DNA from 4 places in the Bacillus sp. URHA0034 genome. Region 4 is predicted to be linked to each of the others. Evidence: riboswitches for the same ligand, from Rfam matches in the RefSeq annotation. Region 4 holds a riboswitch; each other region holds the start of a gene.
The links. Region 4 has a riboswitch for cyclic di-GMP ahead of ACZ9EE_RS11360 (anti-repressor SinI family protein). Riboswitches for the same ligand answer to the same signal wherever they lie in the genome.

Region 1: another riboswitch for cyclic di-GMP. It lies ahead of ACZ9EE_RS17950 (pectinesterase family protein); the one in region 4 lies ahead of ACZ9EE_RS11360 (anti-repressor SinI family protein).
Region 2: another riboswitch for cyclic di-GMP. It lies ahead of ACZ9EE_RS03120 (hypothetical protein); the one in region 4 lies ahead of ACZ9EE_RS11360 (anti-repressor SinI family protein).
Region 3: another riboswitch for cyclic di-GMP. It lies ahead of ACZ9EE_RS21270 (anti-repressor SinI family protein); the one in region 4 lies ahead of ACZ9EE_RS11360 (anti-repressor SinI family protein).

The regions. Positions count from the first base shown of each region.
Region 1 covers NZ_JBWCDK010000002.1:3,304,844-3,307,046, reverse strand. Annotated here, with positions in the region: gene ACZ9EE_RS17950 (pectinesterase family protein) at 1-1,333, opposite strand, end outside; cyclic di-GMP riboswitch class I at 1,356-1,442, opposite strand.
Region 2 covers NZ_JBWCDK010000002.1:187,440-189,642, reverse strand. Annotated here, with positions in the region: gene ACZ9EE_RS03130 (LbetaH domain-containing protein) at 1-195, shown strand, start outside; gene ACZ9EE_RS03125 (ECF transporter S component) at 433-963, opposite strand; cyclic di-GMP riboswitch class I at 1,195-1,278, shown strand; gene ACZ9EE_RS03120 (hypothetical protein) at 1,308-1,517, shown strand; gene ACZ9EE_RS03115 (CBS domain-containing protein) at 1,654-2,203, shown strand, end outside.
Region 3 covers NZ_JBWCDK010000002.1:3,999,420-4,001,622, forward strand. Annotated here, with positions in the region: gene ACZ9EE_RS21265 (VanZ family protein) at 3-476, opposite strand; cyclic di-GMP riboswitch class I at 983-1,066, shown strand; gene ACZ9EE_RS21270 (anti-repressor SinI family protein) at 1,097-1,219, shown strand; gene ACZ9EE_RS21275 (lactonase family protein) at 1,445-2,203, opposite strand, start outside.
Region 4 covers NZ_JBWCDK010000002.1:1,947,687-1,949,889, reverse strand. Annotated here, with positions in the region: gene hutH (histidine ammonia-lyase) at 1-80, shown strand, start outside; gene ACZ9EE_RS11370 (hypothetical protein) at 110-322, opposite strand; gene ACZ9EE_RS11365 (DnaJ family domain-containing protein) at 454-828, shown strand; cyclic di-GMP riboswitch class I at 1,269-1,359, shown strand; gene ACZ9EE_RS11360 (anti-repressor SinI family protein) at 1,389-1,532, shown strand; gene ACZ9EE_RS11355 (helix-turn-helix domain-containing protein) at 1,578-1,907, opposite strand.

The sequences.
Region 1 (2,203 bases), 1.4 Mb from region 4:
GAGTTTGACCACCACTTGTTGTCGAACCATCCTGTTTGTCAACCAATTTCAACGCTTGATTACTAGACTTTAGTGGATCACTTACAACTTGTGCATAATTGTCGTTCGGATTAAACACCCAGGCAGTACCTTTATTACTGGTTATTTGAACGGCATAGCTGCCAATATTCCCAGATGTTGTGCTCGTTGGCGCAGTAGGCCATTCAGAGCCATCAAAAGAATCATTGACAAGATATTCCTGAGCTACTTCCGGTTGAGGTTCAACAGGCACCGTTCCGGTCTTCACAGAAGCGACAGACGACTCTGTTCCTTCACCAGCTTCATTGACAGCACTAACCACATAATAATAAGTAGTAGTATCATTTTCCAAACTAGAATCCTGGTAGGCCGTTTCTGTTACATTTGATTGAATGGTATCAAATGGACCTGCTGCATTTGTACTTCTTTTCACATTGTAAGAAGCCGCATCGCTTACGGGATTCCACGAAAGATGAACAGCTGTATCTTCCGCAGACGCGCCTAATCCGGTTGGAGCAACTGGTACAGTTTGAACAGTCGAAACTTCTGTCATAGATGGTACATTATAAATATGAACGTTATCTAAGTAGATCGTCGATGTAGAGCTATTTCCTGTGTTAACATCGAAGTTTCCAAAATCTGTTACAGATTGATAGAATGGTAAGCCCTTAAGCTCAGCATTTGCACCACCGCTAACTGAAACATCATATTTTTGCTGATCCAGGTCTGCCTGGATTTTTACATGATACCAAGTTTTTGGCTGTAAAGATTCTACTAGAGTCGGAGTTTGATTAGTAGAGTCAGACGTACGATAGATTAGTTTGTTTCCGTAAGTTTCAAGTGACACCATCGCCGTATTCACACCGGCGTTTGTCAATCTAAAACGGTTGGATGGAGTACCTGAACCAAATGTGTCACCCATAAAATCATATTCAACCACAACAGTTCCCGTTGTTTGCTTTGTAAAACTGTTGTTATAGATTCGGGTGGACCCACCTTGGTCGGAAGCACTACCTTGATTGTCTACTATCTTTAAAACCTTGTGGTTCACTTGCAGCGGGTCATCTGCCACCTGTATATAGTTGGCACTAGGATTAAATACCCAGGATGCCCCTTTGTTACTTGTAATTGACACATTATAATTGCCAATTTTTCCTGTTGCAACATTGGTTGGGCTGCTTGGCAAATCAGAAGCTTCAAAATCATCGTTCACGAGATCAGCTTCAGCAGATGCCTTAACGATGGTCCCTCCAAATCCAGGAATGAACTGCACTACTAACAGTGCACACAACAAAACATTAAAAATCTTATACACTAAAAAGTCTCCCCTTATCTTGCCGGGCAGTCCAGCCATCCTAGTAAAAATTACCTTAGATCTGTGACTTTGCGTCCCAATCTTTCGATATAGTTTGCCTTTTTCCGACCTTTTAGTACTAGTAACAAAGTTATATTAACAGATTTGTCATGTCGGGATTTGTCGAATGTGAAATTGGCAGAATTTACACCTACTGAAAAAAAGCAGGCATAAAAAGTCGTATTTCAACGACCCTTTATGCCTGCTTTTTAATTCCACTTAGTAATGGAATTCCTTTTAACATTACTTACCTCAGTGGTACTAGTTATTTGAATTTGAATTTGTTTAGTTTCGTGGGATTTCATGATCTTTTGTCTTTCCACATGTTACACACTTATCTGTATAGTAGCTATATTTATGATGTTTACGGAGATAACAAATTATCCCCATTAATTTAGATTTAATCATTTGCAAATAGTCCTCCTCGTATTGCTATGGTAATAATCATAATGGAGGAATGTTATCAAACTATTACTAACAGATTAAAAACTATTAAATTCCTATTAAAATCAAATTAAGTTACGAAGCTAAGGGACGGTTCTCCTGCTCAGAAGCAGGAGAACCGTCCCTTAGCTCCCCAAAATCCTACAATAATATTTTCAAGATTCCACAATTTACCCCATTGATATTGTAACCGTTTTCATTTATAGTAGTATAAACACATTGGAAATGCATAATGGAGGTCTACAACTATTAATAGGAGTGGATAATTATGGACGAGCAAGGAAATCTATTAGTTGGATTATTGTGGGGTACGTCTTTAAGTGTTCCGTTATGGATTGCAGTTTTCGGTTGGATGAAACTTCTATTACATTTTGTTTTGTAGTAGAA
Region 2 (2,203 bases), 1.8 Mb from region 4:
CGCATCCCACCGAACAGTTTCGTTCCACCGGGTGCTAATATTGACACCCAAGAAAAAGCGGATGCACTGTCGCCGGTACCAGAGGATAGCAGGGAATTTGCTAGGGAAGTCCAAAGAGTCAATCAGGAATTCCCGGCATCTTATCATGTTTTATTTGGAGAAAATCGTTGTTCTTGTGGACTTGCTTATCACTAACAGGAAAGAAGCTGCCAAGCAATGGCAGCTTTTATTTCGTTCGGGTAGAATGTTAAGGATGGTGGATCAAGGAAGAAGTGCTGAAATGTTACGTTACCTTCACGGTAACAGATTTGTCTTACATTAGAAAGCCACGAGTCAATAAAAAAGCAGAGCTAATTCATTTATGAATTACTCCGCTTTTTTTATTGCGACTATTGGTTTTATACCTGCGAGAACGGGTACTACAACAGAGAACTACATCGTTCCAGCTCGTTTTTGTAAGCGTCCTACAAGAGGGACGACAATGATACCGGCAATGACGACCTGCAAAAAGTTTCCAGGGATGGAGCCGAATGGCTGAACCCAGTTACCATAAAGGATCACTTCGGCAAAATAGTAGCCCACGATTTTGATAATCAGTGCAGCGACAACAGCTAGTGAATGGACCAGGATCCTTTTACCCGGTACCTTTTCAGAAATAAGACCGGCTACAAAGCCCATTGCACCTACAATGATAAAGGTAAACGGCGCCCATGCTCCCCAGCCAGAGATTAAATCGAATAAGCCCATTCCAAAAGCGCCTGCGATGGCTCCTGTTTTTTTACCAATAACCAAGGCTGCTATAAAAAGAGGTACGTTACCCAGATGGATGAGTCCTCCGTTACTCATAATGGGGAGCTTTACATTGATAAACATTGTAGCCACTAGGGTTAATGCGATGAAAAGTGCATTGATGACTAGAGCTCTTGTTTTCGTTGATGCTGTCGGTGAGTATGTTGTATTCATTTGATAACCCCTCTCTTTTTTTAAAATAATATCATAATTTACTATAATCGCAATACTATAAATTTGTACAGCTACATATACTAAAAAACAACCATGAAGATATTTCCTTTTTCAATCAATTCCAATTGATTTTCAAATTTTTCTGTTAATGTCGAAATTTGTGTGATTTTATTTTGAAACATTTGAAATATATGTAATATAATTAATTTACTTTAATTAGTTAAAACATTTGATAGATAAAGGCAAACCACTCGAAAGATTGGGACGCAAAGCTACAGGTCTAAGGTTTCAAACTATGATGGCTGAGCTGCCTAAAATAGAATATATTTTAGGAGGCTTATATTTTGATTGCTCTTACTTATGAAAAAGCACTAGATATAGAATTGGAGGAAGTTAGTGACGAAAATATCGTAGAGGCATATGTAGTAAGCATACTAAATAAGTGGGACCAAAACTTAAGATTGTTGGAACAGGAATTAATGAAAAGAAAGTTATTTTTAGTTGCTTTAGAACTCTATGATCGAAAAAAGCGTAAGACCCTATTAAATCTGTAGACAATAGAACAAGATAATTGACGATAAAAGCAGGAGTTCCTAGATCATTAGGACTCCTCCTTTTTTATTCTGGGTATATAGATAAAATAGTATCAAACATTCATATTTAATAAGACATAAAAGAGGGGTTTAGAGCATGACAACAATAACAGATAATGAATTATCTGAACGTTTTGAAGTGGCTTTTAATAAAATTCATACTTGGCTGCAAAAAAATATTAAAAATGCAAAAACTGACAAATACACGGAACTGCTAAGATTAGGTTTTCCGATGCATTCCATCATAAGAAAACATTATGATGATTTAAAAATATTCGGCAGACTTAGAAACTCGATTGTTCATGACAAAGTTGAACAAGGGTTTTATATTGCTGAACCACACCTGAGCGTAGTCGAGAAAATTGAAACGATAGCCTCCAAGATTAATGAACCAAGGCCTGCCCTTTCCATTGCTACTAAGCCAGTTTTTTATTATTTTGAAGATGCAAAATTAAAGGATATTCTTACCGTCATTAACCGTAAAATGTATTCTGTTTATCCAATCTATAATCAAAATGGCTTCAAATGGCTCTTAACGGCAGAAGGGATCATTCAATGGTTTTCTCAAAACTTGGTCGGTAATTCGGTATATTTGGATGAGGTAAGAGTACAAGACCTAAATACTTTCAGTCGATCCCTTTTGGTTG
Region 3 (2,203 bases), 2.1 Mb from region 4:
GCTCATCCTTTTTTCATCCTAGCCTTGTGTTCTGAGGAAACCCTCTTAGTTAAAAAATATACAAAAAATATCCCGAATGAATCAATCATCAGATCATAAAATCTGCCATCCCTGCCGAAAAACAATTGGAAGAACTCGGTGATAAAAGCAAAAGACAAAGCTAATCCAACGGAGTATTTATGATTTTTTATTAAGGTGAAAAGAAGAAAATCCAATATTCCAAAACCAATAAAATGGCCTGATTTTACTTTAATAAATTCAGAATGAACCAATGTAATATCATTAAAAATAAGGAATGAGGAAAAGTCAGGGTTAGGTATCCATTTAAATCCGAAGGTATGTAGGTACATTAGCTTCTCGATACTTTCCGTCCATGTATTTAATAATAAAAATAGTCCCCATAAAGTAATTAGTAGTAATTTAAATAAAGTGGGTTCTCTTTGTGAGTTTTTCTTCTCAATCCGTTGGTCACTCATTTTTTCCTTCTCCTAGTATTTTTATAATCATCTAATTTTTATATTACCATTGTTCTTTATGAAGAACAATAATTTAGATGCCCAGGTAGTAAAACAAAATCCTGCAATTTTATTTACAAAATTCTACATATTCTTTATAATGAACATATATTGTTCTTTGTTAGGAACAAATACCTAGAAAAGAAGGGAAGTCATGATCTATCCATTAATAGAAGAAAGAGATCAGGTACACATAGTGAAAGACTCTAACTGTTGTGTGTGTGGTCTAGAATTTAACTCGGAAAGAAAAATTAAAAGGAAAACCCTGAGAAAAATTAAATTCATTGAATTAGGTCAGGTTACTTGTGAGAAATGTGTTTTAAAACTTCTTAACTACTACTAAGTAATTTACAAAATTTGTCGAAAGTTTTGGAAATTTTTTCATTTAGATTGAAAGAAGACTATAGTACTATTAGTATAGTGATTTAAATATTTAATGCTTTAAAACTCTAACACTTTAATACTATACAAGATAAAGGCAAACCATTCGAAAGAATGGGACGCAAAGCTACAGGTCTAAGGTTTTTAACTAGGATGGCTGAGTTACCTAAAAAATAGTAACATTTTTAGGAGGGTAAATTGTGTCCGTATTAACTAATGCTGAAAAAGAACTAGATAGTGAATGGTTAGCACTAATTAATGAAGCTAAAAATCTAGGACTTTCCATTGATGAAATAAGGGATTTTATATCAAATCCTAAGTAATATTCCTTAGAAAATTTTAAAAAGCAGATTATAGCGTTCGAAATACTAAACAAACCATTAGGGGTACTACGCGGTAATTTTTCATAATATTCACAATGTACTATAAAAATTCTGCCACAATGCGCAGTATTTTCATTAAGGAGAAATGTACATAAATGCCCTATAACACAAAAAAACAGCTTAACCAATTGTTAAACAATTAGTTAAGCTGTTTTCTAAGTACGGTTAATAATTTAAAAACTTCACACAAACCCCATAAGGTACCGTAATATCAGAAGTAATCAATGTCAATCGACCAGAAACCTCGTCTCTTGCATACAACACCACATTACCTGACTCCTGATTCGCAGCCACCACAAACTTCCCGCTCGGATCAATCTCAAAATCCCGTGGCCAATCTCCTTCAGTCGAAGTATGCTCAACAAACGTAAGCTCACCATTTCCGGGATCCACACTGAACACCGCAATACTGTTATGCCCGCGATTCCCCGCATAAACATAACGTCCATTCGCCGAAATATGAATCGCACTGCCTTGATTATTTTCTTTAAAATCCTCAGGTAATGTAGAAATATATTGAACCTCACTGAAACGGCCACTTTCTGGATGATAATTTAACACGATCACCTCAGAGCTGAACTCTGTCATGACATAAGCCATGTCCCTATTGGGATGAAAGACAAGATGTCTAGGGCCGCTGCCTGCTTTTAAAGGCAAAAGGTCTACCTTTGTAAGCGTGCCATCGTCAGCGACTGCATATGTAATAACAGCATCAATTCCTAACTCACACACTACTAGATATTTTTCATCAGGCGTTAGTTCTGAATAATGGCTATGAGGCTTTTCCTGCCTTGGATCAGGCCCAGAGCCTTCATGCTCTCTAATTGAGGCATATGGTAAAACCGCTCCGTCCTCCTGGTTAATGAGATGTGATTGCACAAGCCCGTTATGATAATTGGCACCAAACACCATGCGGTTTTTGCT
Region 4 (2,203 bases):
ACCGGATTTTTTCAAAGGATATCGAAAAGGCGGCTCAGTGGTTAAAGATGATGGAAGTTCACCAATTTATAAAAAAATAGCCAAAAAAGGCGTGAAAACTCACGCCTTTTTACTTCATATGATTTGGGAGCCAGCGGCCAGTATCTACACGCTGTTCATCCTCATCTTCGATTCTATTCTTAAAAGCTTCCTGAGTAACAATTAATTCTTCATCTCCAATGGCTTCCTTTACATGCTTTTCTGTTAGGCTGTCCTTTGGGAAATTACCTGGATGATTTTTCTTTTTGTGTTCAAAATGTTCTCCACGTGCCAAAGTTAACACTCCTTTCGTCTTCGCATGTAGTTTCCCCCAACATTCCTAAAAATAAATTGGAATCATTTTTCCAATTTAACTATAGTGCTGCAGTTGGTATAATTAAAAAAAGTCAATAGAGCGAAAAGGAGGCATTTCTTATGGATTTTTTTCAGATTTTGTCAGAAGACCGAATAAAAAAAGCGTATAAAGATGGCGAATTTGATTCACTGCCTGGCCTGGGCAAACCCATGCAGCTTGAGGATTTATCCGCAATTCCTGAGGACTTGCGTATGGCTTATAAAATAATGAAAAATGCGGGTTATACAGAGGATGAAGGACGCATACGTCAAGAAATGGTGGTTATTGAGGATTTACTGAAAAAATGTGATGATAATGAAAGGGAGAATCTTCAACGAAAATTAAATGAAAAGCTGCTAAGGTTTAATCAGTTAATGGCAAAAAGAGGAGTAAAAACAAATTCTTCCCTGTTTAAAAACTATGAGTTAAACATACAGCGTAAAATAAATAAATAATATAGTTGGTTTGGTGCAGTAGGAACTACTCATCACCAGCTTTTTTTCTTGTTCAACAGGTTTGCACATTCTGTCCAATAAAAAGCCAGCAACCACCATAAAGGCAATAGGAATCGAAAAATTCAAAACATGAATTAAGGTCATTTTACATTCACACCTTTTTTGAATTTTTTTATTTTAAGCATATTCACCTGTTGTTTATAATTAAGACAAATTTAACCTTCATAAACAAATTAGGGAAAATTTGTAAATGAAATGTGGTTATTTGTAGAATTATAGGGGAATTTAATTTAAAAAGTTGCTAGAAAATTAGTAAAAAATGACAAAAAACAACACATTCCAATTGTGGTAATCGATATAATGAACATATCACAAATGATTAAGTAAAAAGACCTAGATATAAACGGTTGGAAAAAAGATCACATTACTTAAGTAGGGAAAGCAGAAAAGGGCAAACCTGTTGAAAAGCAGGGACGCAAAGCCGAGGATCTAAGGCAGGAAAGCAGCTGCTAGGATGGCCGGGTTACCTGGAATACAGCGGTATTTTGGGAGTGAGTAGAATGGTGATTACTGAAAAAGAATTGGATGTTGTTGATCAGGAATGGATGGAGCTCATTTTAGAGGCAAGAAAAATTGGACTCTCCATCGAGGATGTGCGCAATTTTCTTACTCACGATGATTTAAAATCATCAGCTACATATTAAAAAAAAGCATTCTACAAAAATAAACGCTTTTGTAGAATGCTTTTTTTATTCATTATTATTTTGATTAATCCGCCACTTATTAAATTCGAGAAAATCCTTGAATTGCTCTTTTGAAACACCGGAATTCATGGCTTCTTTGACAAGATTCATCCAATCCGTATCTAAATCATCCTTATTGATTTGTTCGTGAATTAGATGCTCGACAGGAAGATTTAATACGCCGGAAATTTTCTCCAGAAATTGAATAGAAGGGTTTTTTTGTAAGTTTCTTTCTAATGAACTTAAATAAGATTTTGCAACTCCCGCTTGCTCAGCAAGTTCGGATAGTGACATCTTCTTTTCTAAACGATATTTTTTAACGCGATCACCAATCATTCAGTCTCACACACCTACATTTTAGTTTTTTCCGATAACTAGTGTCATTATGTTTTAATCGGACAGATTCTTTACATATATTCTATCAAAAAGTATGAACAAGTACCATATTAAGAACGGACTATTATTACAATATCATGAACAATGTGAATAATCTCCTAGACCTAGGACCTGTTGAAGGTATGTTTTGAAAAAAAGACTCAATAGCGTTAATATTAAATTGTTGCCATTATAGTATGAAAGAATAATGTTCTAATCAACACTATAACGAATAATCTGAATGTACATAAATATAA